Regions from separate parts of the Colwellia sp. 6M3 genome, predicted to be linked through region 1. Evidence: predicted binding sites of a transcription regulator. Region 1 holds the regulator's gene; each other region holds the start of a gene.
The links. The regulator FNR, encoded in region 1, switches genes on or off when oxygen is low (the NO sensors DNR and NnrR bind a similar motif). The targets are predictions, from matches to a motif close to TTGATCTAGATCAA.
Positions count from the first base shown of each region.

Region 2: a site for FNR is predicted at 2,910-2,923, ahead of H4J50_RS09470 (OmpW family protein). Genes of this name have one in related genera too.
Region 3: a site for FNR is predicted at 2,768-2,781, ahead of H4J50_RS10890 (universal stress protein). Genes of this name have one in related genera too.
Region 4: a site for FNR is predicted at 2,715-2,728, ahead of hemN (oxygen-independent coproporphyrinogen III oxidase). Genes of this name have one in related genera too.

Region 1 covers NZ_JACGWF010000007.1:14,369-22,655, forward strand. The annotation lists gene H4J50_RS02905 (SGNH/GDSL hydrolase family protein) at 1-255, opposite strand, end outside; gene uspE (universal stress protein UspE) at 587-1,519, opposite strand; gene fnr (fumarate/nitrate reduction transcriptional regulator Fnr) at 1,714-2,433, opposite strand; gene H4J50_RS02920 (sulfite exporter TauE/SafE family protein) at 2,478-3,140, opposite strand; gene ccoS (cbb3-type cytochrome oxidase assembly protein CcoS) at 3,130-3,378, opposite strand; gene H4J50_RS02930 (heavy metal translocating P-type ATPase) at 3,375-5,774, opposite strand; gene H4J50_RS02935 (FixH family protein) at 5,804-6,304, opposite strand; gene ccoP (cytochrome-c oxidase, cbb3-type subunit III) at 6,611-7,591, opposite strand; gene H4J50_RS02945 (cbb3-type cytochrome oxidase subunit 3) at 7,584-7,781, opposite strand; gene ccoO (cytochrome-c oxidase, cbb3-type subunit II) at 7,783-8,287, opposite strand, start outside.
Region 2 covers NZ_JACGWF010000035.1:26-8,312, forward strand. The annotation lists gene H4J50_RS09455 (gamma carbonic anhydrase family protein) at 422-961, shown strand; gene H4J50_RS09460 (hypothetical protein) at 975-1,208, opposite strand; gene aroE (shikimate dehydrogenase) at 1,233-2,045, opposite strand; gene H4J50_RS09470 (OmpW family protein) at 2,152-2,829, opposite strand; gene hemF (oxygen-dependent coproporphyrinogen oxidase) at 3,052-3,966, opposite strand; gene H4J50_RS09480 (Sua5/YciO/YrdC/YwlC family protein) at 3,963-4,508, opposite strand; gene H4J50_RS09485 (acyl-CoA synthetase) at 4,654-6,285, opposite strand; gene purE (5-(carboxyamino)imidazole ribonucleotide mutase) at 6,746-7,228, shown strand; gene H4J50_RS09495 (5-(carboxyamino)imidazole ribonucleotide synthase) at 7,239-8,287, shown strand, end outside.
Region 3 covers NZ_JACGWF010000043.1:25,726-34,012, forward strand. The annotation lists gene H4J50_RS10870 (bifunctional alpha/beta hydrolase/OsmC family protein) at 58-1,323, shown strand; gene H4J50_RS10875 (hypothetical protein) at 1,501-1,884, shown strand; gene H4J50_RS10880 (hypothetical protein) at 1,998-2,207, shown strand; gene H4J50_RS10885 (hypothetical protein) at 2,311-2,691, shown strand; gene H4J50_RS10890 (universal stress protein) at 2,840-3,706, shown strand; gene H4J50_RS10895 (DUF21 domain-containing protein) at 3,902-4,969, opposite strand; gene H4J50_RS10900 (magnesium transporter) at 4,995-6,347, opposite strand; gene H4J50_RS10905 (magnesium transporter CorA family protein) at 6,629-7,588, shown strand; partial or broken gene H4J50_RS10910 (cation:proton antiporter) at 7,695-8,287, opposite strand, start outside.
Region 4 covers NZ_JACGWF010000002.1:5,661-13,947, reverse strand. The annotation lists gene H4J50_RS00555 (M61 family metallopeptidase) at 1-116, shown strand, start outside; gene H4J50_RS00550 (VOC family protein) at 270-803, shown strand; gene yihI (Der GTPase-activating protein YihI) at 1,469-2,041, shown strand; gene H4J50_RS00540 (DUF2489 domain-containing protein) at 2,051-2,551, shown strand; gene hemN (oxygen-independent coproporphyrinogen III oxidase) at 2,784-4,154, shown strand; gene H4J50_RS00530 (DUF1285 domain-containing protein) at 4,162-4,704, opposite strand; tRNA gene H4J50_RS00525 (tRNA-His) at 4,918-4,993, shown strand; gene H4J50_RS00520 (polysaccharide lyase family 7 protein) at 5,489-6,562, shown strand; gene H4J50_RS00515 (lysozyme) at 7,088-7,648, shown strand; gene H4J50_RS00510 (TonB-dependent receptor domain-containing protein) at 7,968-8,287, opposite strand, start outside.

The DNA.
Region 1 (8,287 bases):
GTCAAACGTTTGTGTTTCTAACTTTTCAATTTCATTGATTAACTGTGTTGAAGTTAGGCCCGTACTCGCTACTAATTGCCAGTTTACTTGATTGTTAATAGCAAGGTTGTTTGATAACTGGCCTGACAATGCATTTTTTTGTTCGTGTGTACCAACACCTGCTGTAGCCGAATCACCAATTATCAATAAACTAATTGGACTGCCATTACCTGTAGAGCCTGAGCGTTCACCTAATGCTTCTGGGAGTTTTATCATGCTAAAACGCACCCATATCGCTTGTAAAAGTAATAAGGGCAGGAGTATCACCGTGCTAATGTAATAAGGTATAAGTCTAAGCGGTTGTTTTATCTTCAATGATAAAGTCCTGATGATGATCTATAAATGATATGTATAGCGTAATAAATATTTGAAGACAAACTTATAACAATTGTGAAGAGAAGATCGTTGGAAATTAGCTTGAGTAATTACCTGTAATTTATTGTAGTTAAGCTAGGGAGAAGTTTTAGCGTTTTATTAAAGCGTCACCTTAAGAATATTTCTATCAATCAGTGACGCTCTTTTAGCTGTATTTTACGTAATAAAGATTTTATTTAACGTCCAAGGGTGAAACGTAACCCTCAGGCTTTAACGCAAGTACATCACAGTTTAGTCTATCAATTACATGTTCTGCTGTATTGCCAATTAGCGCTGCAGATAAACCTGTACGTCCAATGGTGCCTAAAATAACCAGTTCTGCGTCTAAGGCTTCGGCGACACTTTGTATAATATCTTCAGGTAAGCCTTCTTTAATATGAGTGTATTCTTTAGTAATATTAAACGCAGTTGCATGTTCTAACATCGCTTCTTCATGATGTTTTAACATGGCGAGGTTGTAATCATTGGCATCAAACTCTGGAATTTCTATCGCAATATTTACCGGCGTACCAGGGAAAGAATTAACCAAATGTAGGTTTGCTTTCATAACTTTAGCTAGCTGTTTTGCTTCTGCCGTAATTTTATCATTAAGCGCTTTATGCTCTTCTTCTTCGCTGCCAATATTCAATGCAGCAACAATATTGCCATTTTCAGGCCATAAATGCTCTTTCACTAGCAAAACAGGGCAAGGACATTTACGTAAAATGTGCCAATCGGTAGGGGTAAATATTACTGATTTAAATTTGTCGTGTTGATGTGTACCTTTAATGACTATGTCGTAATCATGATCAATAACTTGTGCAATTATTTGCTCGAAAGGACGATTATGCCAGATAACTTTACAATCAATGGTGATATCTGTTACATCGAGTTCAGCAAGTAAAGACTGTAACCATTGAGTACGATCATTTATAACAGATTTACACATAGCTTCACGCTCGTCGCCTGAAAGCATAGTGGTCATCTCATAAGAAAAGTCATATATGGTCAAAAATGCGGTAATACTTGCGCCAGTTTTTCGCGCTAATTCTAATGCTCGTTTTACCGCTTTTTGATCTTCTGTTGTGGGGTCAACAATAGCGAGTATTTTTTGATACTTTTCCATAGCTAATTCCTTATCTTTGCCTGTGGGTATTAGGCCAAACTAAACAGTTAATATATATAATAACAATAACTTATTTTGTAATAATAATAGTTGTTTTAAATCAAATTATTATCATTTATATAAGCTATTTTATATTAATCATAGCGTTAAACTGTTGAATAAGAAAGTATGAAAAAAGGCTGATAAAATTTATCTTAAAGTCCAGCACACTCATTTAATTTTTCAATATTTACAATGGTAATCAGTTTGCCATTAACAGCAATTAAACCATTTTTATCAAAGCGATTAAGGAGTCGGCTTATTGTTTCAACCGTTAAACCAATATAGTTACCAATATCGCTGCGCGTCATAGATAAGCGAAATTCAGAGGCTGATAAGCCACGAGCATTATATCGACTGCTTAAGGTACTAAAAAATGTAGCTAGGCGTTGCTCTGCATTTTTACGATTAAGCAACATTAGCATTTCATGGTCTTCACGAATTTCAGTGCTCATCATGCGCAAAATCTGTTTTTTTAACTTAGGCATGCTGTTAGATAAATGTTCGAGTGTATTATAAGGAATTTCGCAAACCATTGAGGTTTCTAATGCTTTAGCAAAACTTGGGTGCTCTGCATTAGCAATGGCATCAAAGCCAAGTAAATCACCTGCTAAATGAAAACCGGTAATTTGTTCTTCGCCTTGTTTGTTGATGGTATAGGTTTTGAATGTGCCCGAACGAATCGCGTAAAGCGCCTGCATAGGCTGACCATCATTAAAAATCTGCTCTCCTTTTTGAATAGGGAGCTTACGGTCAATAATGTTATCTAGAGTCTCTAGCTCTTGATTATTAAGCGAAAATGGCAAGCATAACTCACTAATACTACAGTTTTGACAGTGAATATGTTGCTGATCGGTACACGATTTATTATTCATAACAGCCTATAAAAACTTCCATGCTGAACACCATATTAGATGCGTTAGCTATATGCTATTAGTATAGAGTAAATGCCGTATGAAATCACCAAAATGGCGGCTAGTTTTCTAAAAACGGGCTGAGTTAATAAAGACTTCACACTGAAAGTGCCGAGTGATACTGACAGCAGCGCAGGTAAAGTACCAAGACCAAAGAAAAACATGATCAAAGCGCCATTTAAAACATCGGCGCTTGCTAATGACCACGTTAACGTAGAATAAACTAAGCCACAGGGTAACCAGCCCCAAAGTGCTCCTAACGCCAATGCACTCTGTATGTTTTTAATGGGCATGAATTTTTTAGTATAAGGTGAGATGTAGCGCCAAATGTTTTTACCTAAATACTCTATGCGGCTTAACCACATTAACCATTGTCCTAGATACAAACCTAGTAGGATTAGAAACACACCTGCAATCGTTTTTAAAATAATAACAGGAAAACCAATATTTTTAGCCGCCATTGAACTGGTGAATGCTACCAAGGCACCAATTAAGCTGTAAGACGCGATTCGGCCAAAATTATAGGCAAATATAATCGCCATTTTTTTATGGCGAGCATGGTCAGATATGCTCGTGGTTAACATGGTGCTAATGCCGCCACACATTACAATACAATGGCCAGAGCCTAGTAAACCAATTATAAATGCGGAAAAAAAATCAAGCGTCATGAGATGACTTTTCTGCTTGTTTTTGTTGCTCGTCGATTTCGCTTAATTCACTGTCTTTTAATTTACTACTGTTGTTTTTATTGCGAATGATATTGTCATTTTCATCATCAAATAAAATGCTCATACCTTGTTTTTCTAAGTCATCAAATTGCTCAGTTTTTACCGCCCAAAAAAACAGATATATGCCAATAGAGGTGAGTAATACAGCAATAGGAATTAATACGTAGATTATGCTCATTTTTTTAGCAGCCTTAATGAATTTGTTACGACTAATATTGAACTGGCCGACATGCCAATTACTGCCATGTAAGGCGCTATATGCCCTGTTACGGCTAACGGCAATACAACCGCATTGTATCCAAAAGCCCAAAGGTAATTTTGCTTTATAACGCGCGTTGTTCGAATGGCAACCTCTCGCAATGTTTGTACGCCTTTAAGCTTATTGTTTAATAATATGACATCTGCGCCATTTTTAGCAATATCAGTACCACTGCCCATGGCAATCGATAAATGAGCGGCGCCTAATACTGGGCTGTCGTTTACCCCATCGCCTACCATAGCAACAGTATGCGAAACTTGTTGATGCTTTATGGCGTTAACTTTGTCTTGCGCTGACAAGTTAGCTTGCACATTACTTAGTTGCAATATTGATTGTAATTTATTGCAGCCTTGGAGGTGATCGCCAGATAACATGCTCGTTTCAATACTTTGTTGATGTAGAAAATCAATTAAAGGTTTCGCGTCATCACGTAAGCCATCATGCAAATAAAATTCAGCGATTAATGTTTCATCTTGCATGAGTACGCACTGAGCACTAAAACATGCCTGTTTGTCATCGTTTAATAACCACGAGCTTTTGCCGATACGATAGTGCTGGTGATTAACTTCACCTGAGATACCTGCGCCAGGAGCCACAACAACTTGGGTAGTTGTTTGGTTAAAATCACGAAATGGTCTAAAGGCTTTTGCTAACGGATGAGCTGAGTGTGCTTCTAACGCCGCGGCAATAGCAAGCACCTGTTGTTTACCTTTTGACGTACTATCAGTTGAATAATCACCATAAGTTTTTACTTCAACAATCGTGAACTCACCTGTAGTTAATGTGCCTGTTTTATCAAAAGATATCGCATCGACTTCAGGCATGGTTTCAAGCACATGAGCTGATTTAATCATGATACCTTCACGATTTAGATTCGTTGTTGCACAGGTAAGCGCCGTTGGTGTTGCTAACGCCAATGCGCAAGGGCAAGTTACAACAAGAACAGATAAAGTAATCCAAAAGGCTTCTTCAGGGGCGTGTTGCAGCCAATATATTGCCGTGGCAATTGAAACCATTAAGATAAGCGCAACAAAGTATTGGGCAATTTTATCTGACAATTTTGCCAACTTTGGTTTATGGCTTTGAGCACTTTCACTCAAGCGAATTAATTGGCTTAAAAAAGACTCTTGGTTGTTATGTTTAACTTTTGCGGTTAGGTTTCCATCGCCATTAATGGTACCCGCAAATATAGCGTCTAATGCTTTTTTCTGTAAGGGCAGTTGTTCACCTGACAACATTGCTTCGTTTATTTGGCTCGTTCCGGTAATTATTTCACTATCTGCGGGGATAGTTTCCCCTGGCTTTATTAAAATAATGTCATCAGCTTTTAAGTAATTCGCGGAAATAAATTGTTCAATACCGTGTTCAACTTTCGTTGCGGTCATTGGCATTAACTTTAATAGATTTGCAGAAACATCAGCGGCGCGACTACGGGCTCTAAATTCAAGAAATTTACCAATAAGCAGTAGAAAGGTAAACATAGAAACAGATTCGAAATATACCTCACCTTGCTGAGTAAATGTTGCCCAGCAACTCGCCATAAAGGCCAATAAAATAGCAATAGATACTGGCACATCCATTGAGAGTTGACGTGCTTTTAAAGCAAAAAATGCGCTTTTATAAAAAGGGTAGGCGCCATAGCTGACAATAGGTAGAGTTAAGAAAAAGCTTGCCCAACGCAAATACATGACATTGTGTTCTGTCATATCTGAAAAAGCACCAAAATATAAACCAAAAGCTATCATCATTACTTGCATCATTAAAATGCCAGAGATACCTAAGCGTTTGATAAAGTTTTTAGCTTGTTTGTTATTTAATTTTTCAGCAGTACTGGCCTTGAATGGCAAGCCATGATAGCCAATTTTATCGATTAAACTGAGAATGTCGCTTAATTTAACTTGGCTTTCTTGCCACTGCACTGTCGCTCGTTGCGTTGTGGCGTTCACATTAATCTTATTAACGCCTTCGAGCTTGCTCACTTGCATTTCAATTAACCATGCACAAGCCGAGCAGCTTATGCCATCAATGGTTAAAATGGTTTCTTTGAAGCCATCATGATAATAAGTAAACTCATTTTGTAAGTTTACATCGTCAAGTATTTCATTGCGTTGAAGTTTTTCAGGTATTAATACTTCACCTTTTTGCGCTGGTGCGCTACGAAAGCGGTAAAAATCGGTTAGGTTGTTATCAACAATCGTTTGTGCGACAGCTTGGCAACCTATGCAACACATAGGTTGATCAATATTGTCGATGTTTGTTATTAAATGAATACCCTTGGGAACGGGTTCGTCACAATGAAAACAAGCTTTGCTCATTAATTTATGCTCACTAATCTACAGGCTAATTAATTTGCTACTGACAGGTCCGGTTTTATCGCAATAAAGTCAGATTGAGGTAGGGTGAGCACGGTTTGAATTTTCCAGTGGTTCTCAAAAGGACTAATGGTTACTTGCCACTTACCAGAAACATTCTGCTCAGCTTCAAAAAAATGCGTAAAGTCACCATTGCCATCAGCCGTTAATGCTAAATAAAAATCTCGGTCCGCTAATGTTGGGTGATAAAAATTTACATTCAATAGTGGGAATGTTTTTTCGATACCTGTCGGGCGAATAGTCAATTGGTCATCAACAAGTTTCAAACCAAAACTCATACCGAGTTTTTGTGCTTGTCTAACTTTGCCTAACTCTAGGTTTATCGCTTTACCTTTTTTATAATAGTCGCCCACAACCAGAGGGTCTGGATCGCTATTGGCTATAATAAAAGTCACAATACCGGCAACTACGGCTGTAAAAGGTAATATAAACACTAACCAAGCCCAAGGCTCTTGATACCAAGATGTTTTCATGAAAATTTCTTATTTGCTGAAAGAGTGAACATTATACGACTTTTCTTATGTGGTAACTATTAAAAAACCTGTTATGTAACAAACTTTAACTTAATGAATATTCATCAGTATAAGTTAATTCACCCGCAGGAAACTTGAGCTTGCAAAGTCTATTTACATTGCATTTATTAAAGGAACAACCCAGTTTTTAGTAATTATAATTCTAAATATAACAAGTAATTAGAGACACTTCCCTGAAAAGATAAACATAAAAAAACCTTGGTGCTTTGCAACATCAAGGTTTTAGTATCACGATATTTTTAGCGACTACTCTTGCGATAAGCTATAAACATAGGCACTGATAACATGAATTTTTTGTTCACCTAGGATTTTATCCCACGCTGGCATTATACCGGCACGACCGTTAGCTATTGAATATTCAACAGCACGCTGAGAACCGCCATATAGCCAAGTATTATCGGTTAAGTTAGGAGCGCCAAGGGCAATACCCATTGCGTCACTACCTTTACCTTCACTACCGTGACAAGCTGCACACATAGCAAATTTAACTTTACCTGCTTCTGCTGCTTTAGCATCAACTTCACGACCACTTAAGCTTAAAACGAAAGCAGCTACTTCTTTAACGCCTTGCTCGCCGCCTAATGCTGCGCTCCAAGCCATCATGCCATTAGCTTTACGACCGTGCATTAGTGTGGCTTTAATCATTTCTGGTGAGCCACCATATAACCAGTCTTGGTCCGTTAAGTTAGGGAAACCAGTAGCGCCACGAGCATCAGAGCCATGACATTGCGAACAGTTTTGTATAAACAACCGTTGCCCAACTTTACGTGCTGAAGTTGCTTCTTCATCGTTAGCTGTTGCTAAATCGGCTATTTCACGCTTTGCGTAAGCATCAAAAATTGGTCCATATTTTTCATCAGCAGCAGCAACTTCACGATCGTATTGTACTAACAAGCCTTTTTCTTTAGCTAAAGCCGATTTTTCTTTAGATTCAGCTAAATTCAAAATACCTTGGTTAGAACTTTCCCAGCCAGAAAAACCTTTCCAACCACCTAAACCGTATACAGCGATGTAGAAAAAGCCCCAAAGAATGGTTAACAAAAAGAAATTACTCCACCATTTAGGTAGTGGGTTGTTTAGTTCTTCAATGCCATCGAAAACGTGTCCTGTAGGCTCACCTTCAGGAACATCTGCAAAGTTCTTTAAACACATGCGTAATAGTAAGTAACAACCTATCAATGTGCCAAGGGTTAGAACCGATACCCAAATAGTCCAGAAGCTAGACATTATCAGTCTCCTGCTTGTTATTTTTGTTAGTGTGGCTTATTTCAGTTTCAGTTTTTTCTTCAAAAATTGAATTTGCCGCTTCATCAAAAGATGATTTGCGTTTTTTTGAATATGACCAAACCACAATAACTATAAATAATGCCAATATTAATAGGGCAATAAGCCCTCTAAGCGTGCCGTAATCCATCATATTATTTCAACGCATGACCAAGAGACTGTAAATATGCAATTAATGCATCCATTTCTGTTTTACCTTTAACTGCTTTCTTTGCACCAGAAATATCAGTTTCAGAATAAAGAGGAATAGCATTACCTTGCTCGTCTTTGTGGCTTCTATTACGCGTTAAAAAGTTGAATGTAGATAACTTTTTAGCGGTTAATTCGCCATCAAGTGTATTTTCAGCTAGCCACTTAAATGAAGGCATATTTGACTCTGGCACCACTGAACGTGGGTCAAGTAAATGCGCACGATGCCAATCATCACTATAACGACCGCCAACACGAGCTAAATCAGGACCAGTACGTTTTGAACCCCATAAAAATGGATGTTCCCATACTTGTTCACCAGCCACTGAGTAATGACCGTAGCGTTCTGTTTCAGCACGAAATGGACGGATCATTTGGCTATGACAAACATTACAACTTTCACGGATATAAATATCACGTCCTTCCATTTCTAATGGTGTATAAGGACGT
Region 2 (8,287 bases), on a different contig from region 1:
AGTTTTAATGTCAACGTTTTATTTGAATTTATTTTAAAAGTTTTTAAAACTTTCAAAACCTATCTTTAAAACGTTAAGTTAACCAATTCAGCCTAAACCGCGTTAGATAACTTATTAAAACAGTTCGTTAGGGTGACCCCTTGGAACTGGAGCGCATTTTAGAGATTTTTGACCTCACGTCAACACCTAAATGCAATTAAATTGCGAAAAGATGTTTGTTTGCTTTTTATTTGTACAACCCTTGCTGTGGTTGAGTTTTTAATGTTCGATACGCTGATTAATTGCACGACCTTAGCTACTATTATTGTGCTCTTTGGCGTTATCTTTAGTTACTTAAATAAAACTATATATATGAAGATTGCTATTTCATGGCTGGTTTTTGCTAATATATCTAAATCAACCATTAAAAAGTCTTATATTTATGCATAATAATTTCCGAAGCTATCGTGGTATTACTCCTACATTAGGTAATGCTGTTTATGTTGATCAGTCTGCTGTGCTTGTTGGTGACATTACTTTAGGTGATGATACAAGTGTTTGGCCATTAGTCGCGGCTAGAGGTGATGTAAATAAAATCACTATCGGCGCGAGAAGTAACATACAAGATGGTAGCGTTTTGCATGTCACCCGAAAAAGTTCAGGTAACCCTAGTGGTAATCCATTAATTATTGGTGACGATGTTACTGTCGGTCATAAGTGTATGTTGCACGGCTGTGTGTTAGGTGATCGAATTCTTGTTGGCATGGGCGCTATTATTATGGACGGTGCAGTTATAGAAGACGATGTATTTATAGGCGCAGGTAGTTTAGTCCCACCAAACAAAATATTAAAAAGTGGTTACTTATATGTAGGTAACCCTGTAAAGCAGGCTAGAGAGTTGAAAGAAAGTGAAGCTAACTTTCTAAAGCAGTCAGCCATTAACTATGTAGAATTAAAGGCTGAGTATTTAGCTAATAGCTAGTGAGCGATATTATTTACTTCATTTCAATATGTATTTCATCACCTTCTGGCTCATTTTTCTCGAGCCAGAGTTCGGTAACCTCTTCTAAATCATATTTTGTGCAGTTAGTTATTTCTGCTAACTGCTTTAATTGCATTGAATGAAAATATATCGTTATCCTCTGTCCTGACAGTTGTCCAGTAAAAGACCAAGCGTCATGCGCCTTATTAAAATGTAAGTCATCGTTAAATATAATAGCTTGGTTCATATCGTTATTTCTCTTTTTATGCAGTTATAGCAATTGTTCTCTTAACGAGTGCAGTACAGGTTCGACATCAGGGTTCACTTCTGTCCATAACTGAAAGCTTGCAGCTGCTTGCCCTACTAACATGCCCAAGCCATCGATAATATGTTCAACACCGAGCAATTTTGCTTGTTTTAGAAATGCTGTGGGTTCTTTGCCATAGACCATGTCGTAACAGGTATTTGCATATTGGATGGTTTTATTTGAGATAGGTAAGCTGTCACCCGATAAACCCGCCGAGGTTGCATTTATAATAACATCAAAGGCTAATTCTTCAGTATCAGTAAACGTGATCGCTTTAATAGCATTATTAGGGTATTGCTCTACAATAGCTTGAGCTTTGCTTAATGTTCTATTGGCAATGGTTAATGATTTAGGCGATTGTTCGAATAAGGCTTGTACAACTCCTTTGGCAGCACCGCCAGCACCTAACAATAAAATATTACTATTTTTTAAGGTCACTTGATGCCTAAGTAAATCGCTAACTAAGCCTATTCCGTCTGTCGTATCGCCATAGATAATATCTTTGGTAAAAATTAAAGTATTAACAGCGCCAGCCAATTTGGCTTTTTCGCTAAGTTCATCACACATTGCAAATGCTTGTTCTTTGAAAGGCGCTGTAACATTGGCACCTTTACCGTTATTTGCAATCAGGTTATTAACGGCCACTTCGAATTGCCCTAATGTAACTAATTCGCTCTTGTAGTTTATTATGAGCTTAGATTGTGCGGCAAATTTTTGATGTATAAAGGGTGATTTAGATTGGGCAATTGGATTGCCAAATACACGATATTGATCCATGAGGTTTCTAGCTTAAGTGTTTAACCTAAGGTTAACGCAGTTATGAAAAGATAGGAACATAAAAGCAGCAACACAGTTACTGCTTTTTATAACAATTTTGTTTAATTTAAAACTTATAGCCTAACATCAAGGAATAAACCATAGGATCGATGCTAATATCTGCTTTGCCAATACTGTTACCAGCCACGTCAAAGGTTGCTTGAGTATCAATATCGATATATCGAATAGACGCATTCAAAGACCATTTTTCATCTAGCTGATAATCTGCGCCAAGTTGAACGGATAAACCGAACGAGTCGTCTAATGCTAGATTACTTAATCCTAATGACTTGGGCCCTGTTGAAAATCCCTCATCAAAGAAAACTGTGTAGTTTAAACCGATACCTGCATATGGTTTTAACGCCGAGTTAGTTTCAAAATAATAGAGCGCGCTGAGTGTCGGTGGCAAATGCTTTACTTGTCCTAAATTTTCACCATTTACGCCAAGCACTGAATTTTTATCTTGAATAGTAATATCATGACTAAAAGGAGTGGCCGCTAAAAGCTCGATTGCCCAGTTACTATCGAAAAAGTAGACAAGGTTAAGCCCTAATTGTGTGTTGTTGCCATTTGTTAGGGTCATTGTTGAGTCAGCACCGCCTAACATAATATTTGATTTACTATTGTCAGGGTTAATCAATGTTGCACCACCACGAACAAGAAAGTCACCTGCTTGATTAGCAATCGCTAGTGGTGAAAGTGTTATTGCTGAGAGAATTAATCCCTTAATTATTGAAGTTTTCATGAAAGCATTACCTTTTGTAAAGATGAAAATAAACTGTTGGTTCATTAAGGTAATTTTACGCTGACTCGATTTTTGATAATTTGATCTGGCACAAGGTTTGTTTAAAACCTGAATAAAACTGGGATGAATTTTTCAATAAGTATAAAACAGTAACTCGATATTTTTAAAGCCCAATTAGCTGTTATGCTACTTGGGCTTTAAAGCGGGTTGTTAAGCAGGTAGTTAAGCGGAATGTAACCAGTCTTGTGGCACTAAGTAATGTTGTAGTGCAGCTTCTGGACTATTTGGATCGGCTTGAAAATTATATTCCCAACGCGCTAAAGGTGGCATCGACATTAAAATTGATTCTGTTCTACCGCCTGATTGCAAACCGAACAAAGTACCACGGTCGAAAACTAAATTAAATTCGACATAGCGACCACGACGATAAAGCTGAAATTGACGATTATTCTCATCAAATGGAGTGTTTTTTCGCTTTTCCATCAAAGGTACATAAGCATCAATAAAACCAGTACCAACCGCTTTGATATAATCAAAGCATTGTTCAAAGTCCCATTTATTAAGATCATCGAAAAATAGACCACCAACACCACGTGTTTCGTCTCTATGTTTTAAATAAAAGTATTCATCGCACCACTTTTTATATTCTGGATAAACATCATCACCAAAAGGTTGGCAGATATCTTTGGCTGTTTGATGCCAATGCACAACATCTTCTTTGAAAGGATAAAAGGGTGTGAGGTCAAAACCGCCACCAAACCACCATACCGGAGCTTCGCCTTCTTTTTCCGCAATAAAAAACCTCACATTAGCATGAGATGTTGGAATAAAAGGATTTTTAGGGTGAATAACTAATGAAACGCCACAAGCTTGCCATTTACGACCAGCCAATTCTGGACGATGCGCCGTTGCCGATGGTGGTAATTTATCACCAGAAACCACGGAGAAGTTTACGCCACCTTGCTCAATAACAGTGCCGTTAGTTAGTACACGAGTTCTACCGCCACCACCTTCTGCACGCACCCAGTTATCTTCAATAAACTTACCGCTTCCATCAGCGGCTTCTAAAGAAGTACAAATTTGGTCCTGTAAGGACTTTAGAAATTCAATTACAACATTGATATTTACAGTGCTCATGAGCGAATAATATCTCCAGATAATGCATCTATAATAGTAGAAGGCTGTTCAAAGCCTAAGGTTTTACCTTTAATAATAAAATCAATTTTATCAGCGAGGTCACTTGGAATATCTTGCCACGTTTTAGCTGGGGGCTGCCCACTTAAGTTAGCACTGGTAGAAACAATGGGTTTGTTAGTAGCTAAACAAAGCGCAACAACGTCTGGTTGACTGGTAACTCGCACAGCAATCGTGTCAAATCGCCCTGTTAATAGCGCCGAAATATTCGCATTTTTAGCGACTAACTGTGTAATACCGTCAGGCCAACGTGATAACACAGCATAGCGTTTATCTTGTGGTATTTTACTGTCATCTATATAAGGTAAAAGCTGAGAGTAGTTACCGGCAAGTAGAATTAAACCTTTATCTGCTGAACGTGATTTAATCGACAACAATTTTTCAATTGCCTCATCGTTATCCGGATTACAACCTAAACCAAATACGGATTCGGTCGGATAAGCTAAAACGCCACCCTCTTGAAATGTTTCTAATGCTGTAGCCATTGGTTTTATTATGTAAGTTAAGTAAAGATTAATTAACCGTGATTATACTTTTTTTATGCCTAAACTACATGCTTAGCTATAAAAAAACGGTAAGCGTTAATAAAACGCTTACCGTTACGATGTTCAACTTTGCTTTTGGGTTAGCTTAAGCCTCAGACAACGCTTTAACCTGCTGTCGTAATACAAACTTCTGTACCTTACCGGTAGATGTTTTAGGTAGGTCACTAAAAACGATGGTTTTAGGCACTTTAAAGCCCGCCATATGCTCACGACAGTGTTGTATAACTTCTTGTTCGGTTAATGTTTGACCTGGCTTTAATCCAACGAAAGCACAAGGGGTTTCGCCCCACTTTTCATCTTTTTTAGCTACAACAGCTGCTTCTAAAATAGCGGGGTGCATATAAAGTACGCCTTCTATTTCAACCGATGAAATATTTTCACCACCCGAGATTATAATATCTTTAGAGCGGTCGCGAATTTCTATATAGCCATCGGGGTGCTTCACCGCTAAATCGCCAGAATGAAACCATCCATTAGCAAAAGCTTCGTCCGTTGTTGTTGGGTTTTTTAAGTAACCTTTCATGGTGGTATTACCACGAAACATTATTTCACCCATAGTTTCTCCATCAGCAGGAACAGGCTGCATGGTGTCTGGGTCGAGTACGTCAACATCTTCTTGAGTCGGATAACGCACACCTTGACGTGCTTTTAATGCTGCTCGTTCATCAGGGCTTTTGTCATTCCATTCATCTTTCCATTCACTCACGACACAAGGACCGTAAACTTCTGTCAAACCATAGCTTTGTGTTATTTCAATACCGAGGTTTTCGATACCTTTTATTACCGCTGCAGGTGGTGGTGCGCCAGCAGTCATCGCTTTAATATTTTTGGGTAATTTCGCTAGTAATTCTTCATCTGCATTTAAGATCATATTAAGCACAATAGGTGCACCACAAAAGTGGCTTACCTTATGATCGATCATCGCATTCACAATAGCGCCTACTTCGACTTGCCTTAAACAAATTTGCGTGCCCCCTACTGCCACAATAGTCCACGGAAAACACCAACCATTGCAGTGAAACATTGGCAAGGTCCAAAGGTAGTTGGTTTTATTATTGGTTGGCCAAATAAAATTATGACCTATAGAGTTAAGGTATGCACCGCGATGTGAATACACTACTCCTTTGGGGTTCCCGGTAGTTCCGGAAGTATAATTTAATGCTAATGCTTGCCATTCATCCTGTACGAAAGATTGTGAAAAGTTTTCATCGCCTTGCGCTAATAACTCTTGATAATCCATAGTGCCAATTTTTTCTCCACCAGGGCCTTCACTATCATCAATATCAATAATCAGCGGTTTACGCGTTGAAATAGCGAGCGCTTCTTTAACCACAGATGAAAAAGCGGTATCGGTTAACAACACATCACATTCGCCATGATCTAATATGAAAGCAATATTGTGTGCGTCGAGACGTATATTAATAGCATTAAGTACCGCGCCTATTTGTGGCACAGCAAAATGAGCATCTAGAAATTCCGGAATATTTGCCGCCATAATGCTAACGGTTTGTCCGGGCTTAACGCCAAACTTAATCAGACTTGATGCTAATCTACGAACATTTTTACGATATTGCTGATAAGTGATTTTTTGCTTACCGTGGATAATTGCTACTTTGTCAGGATAAACATCAGCTGTTCGATTTAAAAAATTAATCGGTGTCAATGGTTGACTATTCGCTGCGACTTTATCCAAGCCTTGATTGTAAATATTACTCATGAGCGTCCTCTTTACTTGTGGCTAAAGCACAATGAACAAACACATAATCCGCTTCTGCTATAAAATTTAGCGACACTTTGCATTTTAAATAAAATAATCATACGCTGAAAATCAAAATAAAAAATCATCCTTTGGTCTATAACGTCTCGACTTAATATTTCAGAATAAAGTTTGGTTAAACATTTAAAGGCTGCCCTTATAAAATCCACTGTAGGGTTAGTTTAATCAGCCATGTTGCATCTAAAGAGTAAACCTTTATCGTTTTGATTACGAGGCTCTCAACATTATCAACATGAGAATAAATAAAGTATTATTTATTCAAAATAATCGAAATAGATTTCCCGTTTCAGAAAATTTATAAACGCGGTATAATCTGCCATTAAATTTCACCTAATGCTAAAGCCAGTCTGCTCGCTATAACGTTAGGTCTCTAATCACATTATCAAAAGGCACATCGCGTATGAAAGTTGGAATTATTATGGGCTCAAAATCAGACTGGCCAACCATGCAGCATGCTGCGCAAATGTTAGATTTATTTAATGTTCCTTATGAAACCAAAGTTGTTTCAGCACACAGAACACCACACTTATTAGCTGAATATGCAGAAAGCGCTAGAGATAGAGGCATTACAGTTATTATAGGTGGCGCTGGTGGCGCTGCACATTTACCAGGTATGACAGCTGCTTATACGAGTTTGCCGGTGTTAGGTGTTCCAGTTCAATCAAAAGCGTTAAGTGGTCAAGATTCTCTGCTCTCTATTGTACAAATGCCTAAAGGCATTGCTGTTGGTACACTAGCTATTGGTACTGCCGGTGCTGCAAATGCAGGTTTACTAGCCGCACAGATTATTGGTACCTTCGACCCGACAGTACAAGCCGCGGTTGAAAAATTTAGAACTGAACAAACACAAACAATTCTTGATAATCCAAACCCTGCTGAATAAGGCTAGTTCAATGAATGTTTTAGTATTAGGTGCAGGACAACTTGCTCGTATGATGGCATTAGCTGTTAAGCCTTTAAATATTAATATACGCGCTTTCGATGTTGGCTCAGGTAATGTAGTTGACCCGCTTTCAACAAATATTATTTTTGGTAACTTAACGCAAGGCATTGAGTTCGCAGATTTTATTACCGCTGAATTTGAGCATATAGATCACCAAACCCTTGCCTTGTGCCAAGCATCTGGAAAACTTCGCCCGTCGAGCCAAGCAATTAAAGTTGGTGGTGATAGAAGATTAGAAAAAGACCTGCTAGTAAAATGTAATATTGCCAATGCTAAACACCAAATTATTGCAACAAAAGCAGACTTTGACCAAGCGTTAGCTCACTTGTCTTTTCCGCTAATTTTAAAGAGTGCTTTAGCCGGGTATGACGGTAAAGGTCAGTGGCGATTAAAAGATACAGCCAAAGCAGATGAAACTTGGCTAGATATTAAAGCTTTTTTTGATGGCGGTGAACAAGGTGTTCAACACGCGGTTGTAGCTGAACAAATGGTCCCTTTCGATAGAGAAGTTTCTCTAGTGGGTGCTCGTGATAGCCAAGGTAATACCGTAGTTTATCCGTTAACTGAAAACCATCACACCAATGGTGTTTTAAGCGTATCGATTGCCACGCAAGTAAATGAAACTCTACAAGCACAAGCTAAGCAAGTATTTGATAGTATCGCCAATGAGTTAAATTATGTTGGTGTATTAGCCATAGAGTTTTTTCAAATTGATGAACAATTACTGGTGAATGAAATTGCCCCACGGGTTCACAACTCAGGACACTGGACACAACAAGGTGCAGATACTTGTCAGTTTGAAAACCATTTACGTGCGGTTTGCGACTTACCCTTAGGTAGTACCGAGTTAATTCGTCCTTCAGCTATGATCAATATACTGGGTGAAGATGAAGTACCTAATGCTATCTTGAATGTCGCCAGTACTACTTTGCATTGGTATGGGAAAAGTAAACGCGCTGGCCGAAAAATGGGCCATATTAATGTCTCTGGCAATTCTGA
Region 3 (8,287 bases), on a different contig from region 1:
GGTCAATCTTAGTAATCTAGATATAAAATAAAACTATCAAATAACAAAGGATCCCCTATGCGTCAAAAAGTCGAGTTTATCAGTGGAGAACACAAACTTAGTGGTTTGCTAGAAACCCCAGAATCTGATGTTAAATTTTATGCACTATTTGCCCATTGCTTTACTTGTGGTAAAGACATTGCGGCGGCATCACGTATAAGCCGAGCGCTAGTTAGAAAAGGAATTGCCGTGTTAAGGTTCGACTTTACCGGTTTAGGAAATAGCGATGGTGACTTTGCAAATAGTAACTTTTCCTCAAATATAAGAGACTTAATTGCCGCTGCGGATTTTCTTCGTACAACATATCAAGCGCCGAGATTGCTTATTGGTCATAGCTTGGGTGGTGCAGCAGTGCTTAATGTTGCTCAACAGGTTGAAGAAGCTATGGCCATAGTCACTATTGGGGCTCCATCTGATGCCGAACATGTCGCTCATAACTTTGCATTACAAGTCGATGATATTGAAAAGTACGGTAAAGCAGAAGTGAACTTGGCTGGACGTGTGTTTACTATCGAAAAACAGTTTTTAGATGACATTAAACGCTACGATACCAGTCGCATTGGTAATTTAAGGAAAGCACTTTTAGTCATGCATTCACCCATTGACAGTACCGTTAATATCAGTGAAGCGGAAAAAATATATCAAGCGGCCTTACATCCTAAAAGCTTTGTTAGTTTAGATGACGCGGATCATTTATTAACGAATAAGCGTGATGCCGAGTATGCTGCCGATGTAATTTCGGCGTGGGCAGGGCGATATATAACACATGATAAAAGTGTTAATAAAGACGTTAGCAACGTTATGTCTTCAATGAACGCTTCTAAAACAAGTGCTGAATATGGGAAAACTGAAATTACTAAAGGTCATGTGATTGTTGAAGAAAAAAATCATAAATTTACTCAGCATGTAAGCACAGCTAGCCACTATTGGCTTGCAGATGAGCCAGAAAGTGTTGGTGGCAATAATATGGGTCCTGATCCTTATGAGCATTTACTTGCCGGTTTAGGCGCCTGTACTGCTATGACACTTCGTATGTATGCCACACGCAAAAATCTTGCTATAAAACATATAAAAGTTGAACTAAAGCATAGTCGAAATTATTTACTTGATTGCCAAGAGTGTGAAGAGCAAAGCCAAGGTATTGAAGCCATAGTGCGTGAAATTAGTTTTATTGGTGAGTTAGACGCTAAGCAACAAGCACGATTTTTAGAAATAGCAGATAAATGCCCAGTCCATAAAACCTTGCACAATAACGTAAAAGTCATCAGTAAGTTGGTCAATTAATCTGATGGTTTTTAAGGTGATAGCATAGTCAGTAACGCTACAAATAACTTTCTGATGTTAGTAATGTTTATGTACTTTCTTTTCAAAGTTATTTACATTAGTCGCATTACCTTTTTATGAAAATAAAAAAAATACGCTGACTAAGCTGTTACTTTTTGATGAAATCCAGGAGCTATAATGGAATCGCATGGAGATTACAAAATTAATCTGACTGGAAATGTAGTACATATATATCCATCAGGAAGCTTTAATCAAGAAGGTGTTAAGCAATTAAACGATAAAGTTTTATTAATTGCTCCTCAAAACTCTCCTTGGGCCTTGCTAGCTCACGCCGATGAATCTGCTGGTTTAACACCTGAAGCGGTTAACGAAATAATTAATTTTTTTCAGCAGATAAGTAAAGAAAACTGTGTCGTTATAGGCATTGCAGCTTTACCAACTTGGCAAGGGGGGCTTGAAAAATCAATCAAAGAAAATGCTGATATTACTATACCCGTTTATCTGGATGCTAACTTATCGAAATTAGATTCATTGATTAAAAAAATCATGGATAGTGCTTAAGTATATGAGAAAGTTAATTTTATTAGCGCTTTTGGTTGTTGTGTTTACTGAGGTTTTTAAGATTAAACCTTTTACAAATTTCACTTGAAAATAATATATTTGAAGAGCGCTTTATGTCTAATTCAATGTCTTTAGAAAAAATATTTATGATTTTAGCCATTATACTTGGCTTGGGTTCAACGGTTGATTTAATTTATAACTTAGTGACTTTAAACTTTCAATTAGCTGAAATATTGCGCTGTAGCTTCAATATCGTTATTGCTTTATTGATATACCTATACGCGAATAAGAAACATAAAGAAAAGCTTAACTCTCTTGTGTAGACGTTTATTAACGGTAATTTAAACCTTATACACACAACAAAGAAAATATAACATGCTAGGATTAATACTTATGGCGAATCAAGTCTTGATTCATGGAGTGTAGATGAAATCTGTTATAAATTTATTGATTGTCATCATCTCTTTATTAAGCCTATTTGCTGGCATAGCAAAAGTTATCCATAGCCCTGATGAAGTTCAGTTTTTACAACATTTCATGTTTAATGACTTTGCTATTACCCTCTATGGTGTCATTCAAATTTTCGCTGCAGCTTTGCTTTCAATGGGACATTTTTTTACTTATCACAAGGTTGCGAAAGTGGGGGCAGTTTTCGTCGCTTTAGCCTTTCTATTATCAAGTGTTTTAATCTTTGTTAGCGGAAGCTTTATTTTTGCATTGATTTCATTATTACCTGTCGCTTGCACAGCCTTAATTATTCGTCAAATGCACTTGAACAATAACATCAACACGAACACCAACACCTAAAGTTTCGAGGGTTTAGCCTTAGTTCTCGATTAACCTTTTTAAGCTATTTTCATTTCATTACTTATCTTACTAAGCTTTGTTCTATATCAAAGAAACGTTGAATCTTGTGTGTTATTTTTAAGTAATATACATCAGCTGAGAGGGTATTATGAACAGTATATTAGTGATTGCAGATTTATCGGAAAGTAAGCAAGTGGCTATTCAGCGCGCTTGTGAACTTGCTAAAAGCAGCCATAATTCTTTACATATTGTTTACTTTTGTTATCAAAGTTTACGACTTATTGATGATGATCCACAAAAGATACAACAAACAATAATAGATGCAGTTAAACAAGATGCAAAAAAATCACTCAAGACAATAGTCCCTGAAGGAGTTAACTACAGTTTTGACGTTGTTTGGGAAAAGCGTATTTATAATTGGATAAATAATTACGCAGAAGAACATAGCCCAACCATGGTGGTAAAAACGGCACACCGAAGTGAGACTTTTTTGTACACGTCAACTGATTGGCAATTATTACGCGAATGCCCAGCACCTGTTTTTATTGTCAGTGATAATAAATGGCGCAAATCACCTAATGTATTAGCCGCAATAGATCTAGAAACCAAACGCAAAAGTAAACAAGCGTTAAACCATCAAATATTGAAAGCCGCTAAAGTATTTTCTCAAACCAATGAAGCGGAATTATTTGTATGCTACACCGTAGTATTTTCAAAAGTATTACGTGACTTAGGTATTCACTTCAAAGACGAGTTAGAGCTTAAGGCAGCTAAAACCTTAAAAACCCAAATAGAAACGTTGGCTGTTGAATACGACATACCTGTCGCTAACTTTCATGTTAAAGCAGGCGAACCAGAAAAGGTTATTCCCAGCATTGCCGCGCAGCAAAAAGCAGGCTTAGTTGTCATAGGTACGGTTGGGCGTAAAGGTTTGCAAGCTAAAGTACTAGGGAATACTGCGGAGAAAATTTTGAGTTTGTTGAAATCAGATGTACTTGCTTTAAAGCCAGAGTAATTAAGGCTATAACGTAAAGTGACTCCATGCTTACTGACAGAATTGAAAGCTTTGTAGGCGTTGTTATTTAGGCATTGTTATTTAGACGTTGTCATTTGAAAGGTGTGATTTTAAAGGCTTAACTTGAAAGGTGAAAAATAAAAACTTCGGCACAAGTAGCCGAAGTTTTATATTGTAAAATAAGTTACTGCTTAATTATTTTTTTTCAGCGTTTATCAGCTCTGCTACTTTTTCGTTATGCTGCACTAATGGCAACATGCCTTTAAGTAAACGACCAAATATATCTGCACCAGTAATAATGCGTCTAGTTTCGCCCCACACTAATAACACATCGTGTTCAATAACACCGTCGAAGTTTTTATCAATTGAGGTGTTCACTTTCATTTGTAAAATAGCTTCGTTTAATGACGTAGTTTCATCTGAGATAACAACCGGGCGATGACAATAACTGTAAGGGTCAAAGTTCTCTGACTGAAACAGTGCGCTTCGTAAAAAACCATCAGCATCAATAACTAATAATGGTGTACCTTCAAGGTTTGTTATAACCACCCAGCTGTGACCTGACTCATTGAGCATAGTTAAAAAAGGATCATTAGCACCAGAGTATGTGTCAGGCAAAATAGGCAAATCAAGCTTTGTTGGTAACGCTATAATAGAGCTTGGGTCTAACACTTCACCTTCTTCAGTGACCTTAATTTCATCTAAGGCAAAAAAGTTTAACGCGCCGATACCTTCAACATGGTTTAAATCAGCTTCTTCGGCACGTATATGCTCTTTAATAATATTACCGAGTTCACTCTCCCCTAAGTAGGTAATACCTTCTTTACCTAACCATGCATCTAGAATGAGTGCGCTTGGTCGCGCCACGGGGTAAAGAACAAATTGGTAGAAACGAATAATCGGAGCTAGCATGCTGCCCATTTTTAAAGCGTTACGAGAAAAGTAAGCTTGTGGTGTTATTTCACCCACGATGGTAATGGCTATTGTTGAGAATAAAAACGCGCCAACACCGGCTAATACTGAATCTGACAACATGGTTAATAAAACATTAATTCCTACGTTGCCCCATAAAATAGTAGCAAGTAAAAAGTTAGAATCGTTTCTTAACGTTAATACAATTTTGGCGGCTTTATTGCCTTTATTCGCTTCTACTTCTAACTGCAGTCTACTCAGTGAAAAAAAAGCTAAATTTAATCCTGAAAAAATAGCTGATTGTGAAATACAAAACACAATAGCAATCCAGGTGATAGTTTCTACAGGCATTACTTAAATCCTCTTTTTACTTTTCTTAAAGTAGCAGTAAGCTACCTAATCCTAAAAATACAACGAAACCAACAATGTCGGTTACTGTGGTTAAAATAACCGCGCCAGATAAGGCAGGGTCAATATTCAATTTATTCAAAATGGCAGGGATCATAACGCCGGATGCCGATGCCGTCAGTAAATTTAATAAGATTGCTAAGGCAATAACGAAACTCAGTTGTGCATTGTCAAACCAAAAGTAGGTAATTACGCCAATAACAAGCGACCAAATTATACCGTTTAGCCCACCAACTTTTAATTCCTTACGTAATAGTACTTTTCTGTTTTGTTCTGTTATCTGACCTAATGCCATACCTCGAACAATAACGGTTAACGTTTGGCTACCTGAAACCCCACCCATTGATGCTACAACAGGCATTAAAACAGCTAAAGCCACCACTTGTTGCAAGGTAGCTTCAAAAAAGCCAATAAACCAAGAGGCTAAAAATGCAGTAATTAAATTAATACCAAGCCAAATGCCACGGTTTTTGGCACTGGTTCTAACACTTGAAAATAAATCTTCGTCGGTAGATAAACCGGCTGCACTGTTAATTTGCTCTGTTTGTGTTTCTTGTTTGACTTGATAAGCCGTCTCAACGGTAAAACGGCCAAGGAAGTGGTCGTTTTCATCAACAACAGGCAATGACATTTTACCCGATAAAATTACAGCTTCTGCCGCCGAAGTTAATTCTTCATTACCATTGAGTTTAATGGTTTCAGGCGAAAACAATGTTTTTAGGGTACTTTCAGCATCACTTTGAATTAAGCTGTTAATGTCAACAGTGCCAGTTAGAACACCCTCTTTATTTACTGCATAAAAGTCTTCTGTATAAGGAGATAAGCCTTTTTGTAATAATAATTGCGCACTGGTTATTTTAAGCTTTTCAGAAATACGGACATAATTGTAATCTAGCCAATGGCCGACCTGATCAACAGTAAACTGTTGTGCTTGTTGATAAAGTTTTCGCTGCGAGTCGTCTAGATTTTTGATCGCATATTTTAATAATCGACTCGGTATTTCTTCTGCAATTTCAATTACATCGTCAACGTCAAGTTGAGCGAGTAGTTCGAAGCACTCATCATCACTTAACGCCTGAATTAAGCTTGTTCTTGTGCCTTGTCCCATATCGACAAAAGCATCTTTTTGAATGTCTTCTGGGTACGTAGCCCAGACGCTTAAACGTTTATCTTGTGGCAGAGCTTCAATTAATAGCGCGAACTGCTCTGCTACAAGAGTTTCATTTGCAGCAAGCATTATTTGGGCTATGTCTTGCTCATGCTCTGCAATGAGAATGTCGTCGATAACTAAGGATAATTTATCAATAGTATTTTCTAACATTGGTTAATCCTTAAAACCGTTTTAATAACGGGATATGATCTTTATTGAGTAATGAATTGTATAACACTTGTGGTTAACTATTATGGTGTTAATTTTATTCGTATTTACAGGTAATTGTATTACAATCAGGTAGAAATAAGTTAGCTTTAATAACAAAATAGTTAAGTTTATTTTACAGTTTTTTGTTACTGATTCTCAGGTGTTTATAAAAGCTGAGAATAGGGTTAATAAATTATCCCGTTTTATTCGGGGCATATTGAGAGTATAAAATGATAAAATGTATGTTGATTTCACCTACACAAGAAACCGTTATCGGTAGTCGTGAATTAATAAGTCAATGGCAGGAAAATAACGACACTACGTTATGGATTGATCTTGATAACGTTGACTTAGAAGAAGAGAAAAAAATATTAACAGAATTTAAATGTCATCCTCTTGCGATCAACGATGTGCTGCGTGAGCGCCATCCTCCTAAAATTGAACTGTTTAAAGATTATATCTTTATGTTGTATCGCGGCATTGTTGCTAACGATGACAGCCTGAAATTCAATCATTTACAAATAAGTATGTTTATCGGCAAGCGCGTGTTAATTACTCGACATCCACAAAGTTCGTTAGCGATTAACGAGTTATTTTGTGAAATAGGTGAAAAGTACCTTAAGCGTAGTCCTGTTCATTTAGCACTAAGACTTTTCCATAGCAGCTGTGGTTACTACCTTAAAGAAATGTTTAGTTTTGAAGCTGAGCTAGAAAGAATTGAAGATGACTTTCAATTAAGTGGTAACGACCAAATGATGAAACAAATTACCTCTTATCGTTCACAACTGGTTAAAATAAGACGTACTTTTAATTATCACGTAAACATGGGTGAAACCTTAAAAGCTTATGTTGATGATGAAGACACTGATTTAATCACTGATAAAGAAACTCATACGGTGAATGACTTACGTGAACGTCTCGACCGCCTGCTCAGTTTGTCGCAAATGTATTATGATATTTGTGGTGATTTAATTAATGGTTATATGTCAGTAACATCACATCAACTGAATGCTACTATGCGAGTATTAACGGTTATTACAGCATTATTTGTGCCGTTAACTTTTCTCGCCGGTATCTACGGTATGAACTTTGAATATATACCTGAGCTAAAAGCTGATAATGGTTACTTCATCTTATTAGGTGTTATGGCTGTGGTTTCAGTCGTATTGCTAATCGTATTTAAGCGAAAACGCTGGTTATAGCAATGTTAACTCATAGAAATATGGGTTAAAACTAGATTGAATAGGAAGTTATGCCGAGTCAAAACGGTATAGCTTCCTAATATAAATTACATCAGAGCTTATTAAATTACACTGATGGTTTTAGCGGGGTGTGTTCGACTTTAAGCCATTTTTTACTCAGGCCAATCCATATTGGGCTACTCAGTAATGATAACGAGATAACACATAAGGCTAATTGGTAACCATACTCATTAATAATACTTGCCTGATGACCAACAGCAGCTAGCACAAAACTAAACTCACCTATTTGCGATAACAACACTCCAGCATAAAGACTCTCTTTCCAACTGAATTTTGACAACTTTAAAATAATAGCATTGATGAAAATATTAGTAATTAATGCGGCCATCACTAAAATAGCAGTTTGTTGCCAATGACTTATTAAAAAACTAATGTCTAGCAACATGCCTACTGAAACAAAAAACAAGGCAACAAATAACACCCTAAATGAATCTAAAGTCCGATGTACCCATAAGGTTTCTTTAGCTGCTCCCACAAGCATACCAGCAATAAATGCTCCTAAAGCGGTTGACAGCTCAAACCATGCTGTGAGCATAGCTAAGCCAAAACAAATACCTAATGCAGCAAAAAGTTGTAATTCATGATCACCCTTTAACCACTTTGATAGCGGTAAATGTACTTGTTTACGGGTAATTACAA
Region 4 (8,287 bases), on a different contig from region 1:
ACCAACTGTTAAGCTCAACAATAACCGTTATCGACTCACCATTAGCAGGTATAGCATTCAAGGTCGTTGACGATATTTTAGTGAAGCACTGGCAAGATATTATTCCCAATGGTTAAGGTCGCTTTATAAAACCTTTGTAAACTAAAGCGTACGTAATTACTGACAACTTTACGTCGTTAAACTCAGCAGAAAATTAGGGTGAATTATCGAGTTATGGTAAAAATTACCTATTCGATAATCGCTCTATTTATAATTTAAGTACTAACCTTATGATTAATTTAAAACGCTTCCACCACGTGGCTTATCGCTGTAAAGACGCAAAAGAGACTGTCGAGTGGTATCAAAAACATTTAAATATGGAACTCACCGTTGCCATTGCAGAAAATGAAGTACCTTCAACCAAAGCGCCAGATCCCTATATGCATATATTTTTAGATGCAGGCATGGGCAATGTTTTAGCCTTTTTTGAAATTCCAAACTCTCCTGATATGGGCCGCGATGAAAACACGCCAACATGGGTTCAACATATCGCTTTGGAAGTTGAAGATTTAGACGCGTTAGTGTCAGCCAAAAATGATCTGCAGTCACACGGTTTAGATGTATTAGGCCCAGTAAATCATGGTGTGTTTAGATCTATTTATTTCTTCGATCCAAATGGTCATCGCCTAGAGTTAGCGGCAAATACAGGCACAATTGAGCAATATGCCGAGCTTAAAAGGGTTGCACCACTCATGGTTGAAGAATGGTCAAAAACTAAAAAAGCGCCATCTCATGCAGCTTGGTTACACCAACTAGATGACTAATATTTAACAAAAATAACGCTACAAGCCTTATTAACGAAGAGCTTCGTAATTAAGGTTTGGCAAAAATCATTCAAATATTTGCCCGTTTTTGTAAGACATTGCCCACTAAAATTGAATAAATAAAAATTAAATTACACTTATTAACAAATTTATTACACTTAAAAACAAAGACTTGCTGAATTTTAGTTTTTTTGCGTAATAAACAAACGAAAAAACCGCTTGATGCTTGACGAAACTCACGTAAAGTATGGGTCAGCTACATAGATAGCACTAAACAAAACGGATAATAATTGCACGGACAGCAATAAGCGTTAACTAACGCAGAAGAAAATTTAAAATACGGATGGTTTAATAAAGCTTGGGATAAGCACTGAATATTTCGCCTAAAAAGGCATTAGGGATAGCTCAAAAAAGTGTCAGGATGACCGATAAAAATAAAATTAAGCACGGAAATAATAATAAAAATAATATTGGAAATTAAAAACCCAACAGGGACCGTAACAAAAGGCTAGGATAGCCACTTAAGAATCGGGATTATATATGTTGGCAATTGCCACATTTTCTCAAAAAGCGACGTTAATAACGTCGCTTTTTTTCTTTCTATCGCGGTTTACTGTGGAATGTCGTAAAATAAGCACAATTGTTCATTATTTTAAGTTATTACTATGTCTCGTACGAAAAAATCACGCAAGCCAGGCACCGGTTCTATTGGCATCCTAAAAGATGACAAAAAGAAATTGGTAGAGCCAAAGCCGCGTAGAGCAAAAAAATCAAATGGTAACGAAGCGGGTAACCGTCAAAAAGAAGCCACACCAAAAATTAACCAAAATCAAAACTCTGCAAAAAATAAAGATCCTCGCATTGGTAATAAAACGCCTATCGATTTAGGTAAGCCAGTTAATGCGCCGATAAAAACTAAGCCAGCTAAAAAAGTGCAAGATAATTCACCTATCGCGGCTATCCGTGTGGTTGAAACAGGTGAGTCATTAGCTGATCAATTAAGCCGTATTGAGCAAGACCCTAGATTGCTTGAAATACTTGAAAAACAAGATAATGAAATAACCTTAACGTCAGAAGAGGTTAACTATTTCAATACGCTGATGGAACAGCACGAAAAAATCAGTCAAGAATTAGGCCTAGATGATGAAGATGAAGTTGTTGAACAAACTCAGAAGTCAGATTCAGAAGATGATCTATGGGACAAGTTTAATAATAGTGATTTATCAAAATTTGAATAGGTAACTTAAATGCTATCAAATCCTTGGGTATATCTAGCTTTATTAGCCTTTGTAATTATTGGTGTTTTAGCAGCAATAGCCGTCAAGCTATTGCGCCAATTGAAGCTTCAAACGCAAGCACAAGAGCAAAAAGAAATAGCTCAGCAGCTAGCATTGCAACAGCATGATAAAAAAATAATCTCTAGTGTTATTATTATTGTGCGTGCAATGAAAGAAGAGCAATGTGATATTGCAGAAGGTTGCTGGCGATTAAGCGTACTGCTTGATTCATTAAAATTAAGCCAAAATTTAAATGTTCAGTTTCCTTCAGTATTCAAGTTTTATGAAGCTATAAAGCACATGCCTATTTTATCAGCACGTAAAAAGCTGGATAAAAAATCACGGATGAAACTCGATTTTGAGCGTATGAAGCTTGAAGCTGAAATGGCTGACGATATTCGTAAAGATATCGAGTTACTACACCAGTACGCTAATGAACGAAATAGTATGCTGAGTGAATCCACGACTTAAAGCATTAACAATTTTATTGATGCCGTTAGTGAATACTGCGGCTCAATACTTTCCCCACAAAAACCTCATAAAAAGCCCTGTATCCAAAATTAAATATACGCGACAAATTTTTCACGATAATTAAACCATAAATAACTAATTTACTTCAAAGATGCCCATAGTATTGAGCTCGATCAATGTTTGAGTTGCTAGTTTACCTATAATATCGAAAAATGAATAAATCGGTATTCTTATGCGAGCAACACAGTTTTTTGATCAGGCACTATTAAAAAAATATAACACCAGTGGCCCACGCTATACTTCATATCCAACCGCACTAGAATTTAATGAACAATTTAGTTACACCAACTTAGTCTCTGCGATAAAAGAGTCACCCAATAATGAGTTGTCCTTGTATGTGCATATCCCATTTTGTCATAGCCTTTGCTATTACTGTGGTTGTAATAAGGTCGTCACACGTCACCGAGATAAAGCTGACACTTATCTAGAGTTTCTCGCACAAGAAATTACCGAAAAAGCGGTATTATTCAAAAACTATACCATCAAGCAGTTACATTGGGGTGGTGGTACTCCAAGCTTTTTGCGGCACGAACAAATGGTAAAACTAGTAGCACTGCTAAAAGAAAATTTTACCTTTGCAGAGCAAGTAGAAATGAGTATTGAAATAGACCCGCGTGAAATAGAAATGAACCTAGCTGAGCACCTTTACAGTCTAGGATTTAATCGTTTAAGCATTGGCGTGCAAGACATTGATAAAAAAGTTCAGCAAGCAATTAACCGAGTACAGTCGACCGAGTTTATTGCCAGCTTTATTGCTCATGCCAAACAAGTCGGCTTTAAATCCATTAATATTGATTTAATCTACGGCTTACCGCATCAAAATATAGCAACCTTTACTCGTACACTAAGCAAAGCCAATGAAATGGCTGTTGACCGCATTTCGCTATTTAGTTACGCACATATGCCAACACGCTTTGCCGCACAGCGTAAACTCAAGGATGAATGGCTACCGAGCATAGAGGAGAAATTTGCATTGATGAAACTTGCCATAGAGATGCTCTGTGACTTTGGATACGAATTCATTGGTATGGATCACTTTGCAAAACCTGAAGATGAATTAGCTATCGCTCAAAATGCCGGAGACTTGCACCGAAATTTTCAAGGCTACACAACCAAAGGTGGTTGTGATTTACTCGGTTTAGGTGTTTCGTCAATTAGTGCCATTGGTAATAGTTTCAGCCAAAACACCAAAGAGCTACAAGGCTATTATAAAGCGATTGCTACAAAAGCACACGCTCACGAAAAAGGGGTAAATTTATCTCGCGATGACATTATTCGAGGTGAAGTTATTCGCGAACTTATGTGTAACCTTTACCTCGATAAAAATAAAATTAATGAAAAATTTGCTATTAGTTTTGATGACTACTTTGCTGACGACTTACCTTTGCTGCAAACCTTCATTCAAGATGGGTTAATCAGTAATACTAGAGATCATATTCGTGTCGATCAAAAGGCTAGGCTGTTAATCCGCAATATTTGCATGAGCTTTGATGCATACTTAAAACAACATATAAACACACAACGCTTTTCTCGGGTAATATAAATTAGCTTTATAATTGCCCTAAACTAAATCGACAATCAGCGCTGAAAAACACCAATTCAGCGCCATTACCCTTGTCATCTTCACGAGCTAAATCAACCCATTGATAATAAACATTACGATGTACTTTGGCTTGTAAGTTACGCCTAACGGTAACGTATAAAGCGCCATCTTCACTAGCTTCTAAGGGGTGCTCAGCATTTAAAATAAAGCTGTCATCTAAATTAGTCGTAACTTGCATACTGGTTTTTTGCTCATCTAACCATTGCCATTGCGTTAAAATAAAAGGTGCATCAGCCACCATTATTCCAACTTTTTCAACCGGCGTGACTAGAAAGTATTTATCAGCTTCTTTTTTCAAAACCGAGGCAAATAATTTCACCAAAGACAAACGTTTAAAAACAGTACCATTATAAAACCAACTACCATCCGACTTTATTTCTAAATCTATATCACCACAAAAAGGTGGATCCCATAATTCAACCGGTGGCATTTTTTTAGCATTACCCTGCTGAGAGTCAGAAATTTGCGCTGATATTTTTTCTAATGACATAATGGTTAACTTATTAGATAGCTTTACTTCATATTAGCAAGTTAATGGTAAAAGTTGAAATAACCGAATAGCTGACCGCCAAGCAAAAAATCATTCATCACTCTAAAAAATTCAAAAAAACCTGTCGAAATGCAATATTTCACTTGTCATATCACTATAAAATGCAATACAATCCTCGCGCCTTATCACTGGGCGCTTCAAGTATTATCAGTGGTGGCTATAGCTCAGTTGGTAGAGCCCCGGATTGTGATTCCGGTTGTCGAGGGTTCAAGTCCCTTTAGCCACCCCATTTTTTTATATTCAATCATGTAAGAAATAGTTAACTCGACCAAAATCACGGGTGATTCCGCTATTTCAAGTGCGCGAGAATTCAAGTCCATTTAGTCACTCCATTTATTTATATTTCTCTTTATATTCAATTATTTAAAAAGTCGCCAACTCGATCGTAATCACCTATGATTCCGCATTTCAAGTTCGCGAAGGTTCAAGTCCCTTTAACCACCCCATTTTTTCTTGCCTTTTCAAAACTCAAAACCTTTTGGCACTTTAATACTATAAATATCTATGTATTATCACTCCTTTGAAAATTCTATAGATATGTGAGGAAAAAGCTTACTTTATTAGATATATATCCATATTATTAACAATGCTGTTCAACCCTAGCAACGAGCTATGCTGCTATCTGCTTTAACCATATGAGCATCCTGTAAAGCGTTATAGCAAATAAATAGTCGTCGGGTATTAAGCACAATTTATCAATTTTTTTTATTAAAGGCATATCAAGATGAAATTTATCCAAGTATTAAGTTCAGCAATAATAGGAACTATAGTGATTGCAGGTTGTGCTACTAACACAATAAACGAAACATCGAGCAAGCCAATTCCTGCAGCTAAATTTGATTTATCAACATGGAAAATTACCATTCCGACAGATAATGATAATAATGGCAAAGTTGATCAGGTAAGCAAAATTGATATTCAAAATTATAGCCACCTTGATTATTTTTACCTTGATGACGAAAATAATATGGTCTTTGCTACACCCAATAAAGCCTTTACCACTGCCAATTCAAGCAACACACGGAGTGAACTGCATCAGTTATTAGGCGGACCTCAGTTAACAAACTATGCGCCAGGCAATAACTTCTCTTTAAAATCACACAAAAACGCTCAAAGTTATGCACAAATAGGCGGTAACTTACAGGCTACAGTTAAAGTTAACCATGTCGCAAAACGCGCTACTTACCCAGAAAAAAATCCTGCTTATTCCGTTGTTGTAGGGCAAATTCACGCCACTAAAGATAAAACTATCGTCGCTGAAGGAAATGGCTTTGGCTATGGTAATGAGCCGATTAAAATATATTTTAAAAAATGGCCAAATCATCAATATGGCTCAGTATTCTGGAATTATGAACGCAACTTACCAAAAGCAGATCCTAACCGTGTAGATATTGCCTACCCAGTTTGGGGTGAATTGTGGAGTGAAAGCAATGAACCTGGTGAAAATGGCATAGCGTTAAACGAAGCGTTCAGCTATGAAATAAATGTCGTTGAAGATATTATGCACTTAACTTTTACAACTGCACGCCACAAGCCAGTGACCTTTCAAATTAACTTAGCAAACAACATTGATGCTAACGGTAAAGTTGATAAATTCGACCATCCTTATGGCTACAAAGGTGATGCATTGTTTTTTAAAGCTGGTGCATATAATCAATGTAGCATTAAAGACGACCCTGGCTTTTGGTACCCTAAATGTTTAGGTACGGGTGACTGGAAAACTGATAAGAAAAATGGTGATTATGCGCAAGTCACCTTTACACGTTTAGTTACTGGCATGAGTAAAAAGCCGCAATAATGTAAACTTAACAATAATTCGGCTAAATAAAATGTAATCGTATTTTAGCTGATTTAATAAATTGCCTCGTTAATCGGGGCTTTTTATTATAACGAGAATAAAATGATTCATGTGATGGTAACGACAACTAATACCATTTAACTGACCCGTACTTCGCCGTGTATTGATCAAAAAACCTTCTTATTTGGCTAGTGTATTTGACTTTATTTATGCTTACATACTTTCCTTACTGCACTTACATGGGCTGATTAATACAAGCCATTGTTTAAAGTGTATTTTTTATGTTTTAGCTCATTAGTCAAGTTTATCAACTCCACGAAGTCTAAAAATAAGTTTGGCTAAATCGATATCAGCGACTTTAATTAAAAGTAGATTTACTCTCCTAATTAAACGTTTATTGATAACACACAGGTGAGGAGCCATACCATTCGTTTGCAAGTCGAAGCGAGAATACTCTTGTTCATGTCAGCGCCGTGCATGTGTTGTGGTAAGTTTAATTTATACAATCTAGATTCAAGGAAAATGATGAAATTAAAATATTTTGCTCTATATGGCTTAATTACTTTGCTTGGCGCTTGTAGCCAAACACCTAGAGTGTCGGATCAGTCTACCCCATCTAATCAATCGTCATCGATAACAAAAAATGACCCGAGCATGTTTAAAACAAACCGTTCCTGCATTAATATTATTAAAGAATTTGAAGGAGTGCGCCTCAATGCTTATAGAGGTCTCTCAGGTGCTTTCCTCATAGGTTACGGTCATATGGCTGATGTTCACAAAGGAATGAAGATATCGCAAAAGCAAGCTGAGAAGTTGCTAAAAGAAGATTTAAATCGATTTGAAAATGACGTTGCCCGACATGTTAAAGTGCCGATAACAGAAAATCAGTTTAGTGCAATGGTTTGCCTCTCGTACAATATTGGTAGTGGTAATTTTTATAATTCGACAGTACTGAAAAAAATTAACAACAATTTACCGATAGAAGCAGCTGATGCCATTTTAATGTGGAATAAAGTGAATAAAAAGGTAAACCTTCATCAAGTTAAACGTAGAAAAATGGAAAGAGCTTTATTTATTAAGCCTTAAATAGCCATACATATTAAATAAAGGATAAGTTGTGCATCACCACAAATTACCTTTAAATCCAAGCTATTACATGAACAAAACCGTAATATCTAGCTTAATACACATTGATCCTACTATAGCCTAAAGAACCTAGTTGTGACTCCGCTATTTTAAGTGCGCTAAGGTTCTTCCGCTTTAACTATTTAATTCTTTTTTATTTCTAATATATTCAACAATTAGCTTAATGTTTAACTCAACATTAAGCGTAAAGTCATAAATTATTTTGTTGCTGTACCTTGCTCACGATTTTGATTTTGATTTTGATTTTAGATAGGAAGACTTATAAGTCCCATGACATACGCAGGTAATAATAACCGCCGTTAAATCCCATCGGCGAATTAAGTGGGTAAATAGCCCCTAAAAATCCCGATGTTCGCCCTTTACTGTATTCATCAGGAAAGACGTCAAAAATATTATTAGCACCTAAAGCTACCGTTAAACTCTCATTAATTTCATAAGAAAACTCAACATCTGTTATAACAATTGCATTCACTTTCTCAATAAGCGATACGTCATTAAACTGTGCATTGTAAAAACTGCCATAGTAGTTAACACGTAACATGCTACTTAAATGGCCTTGCTTTTGAGAATAGGTTAATA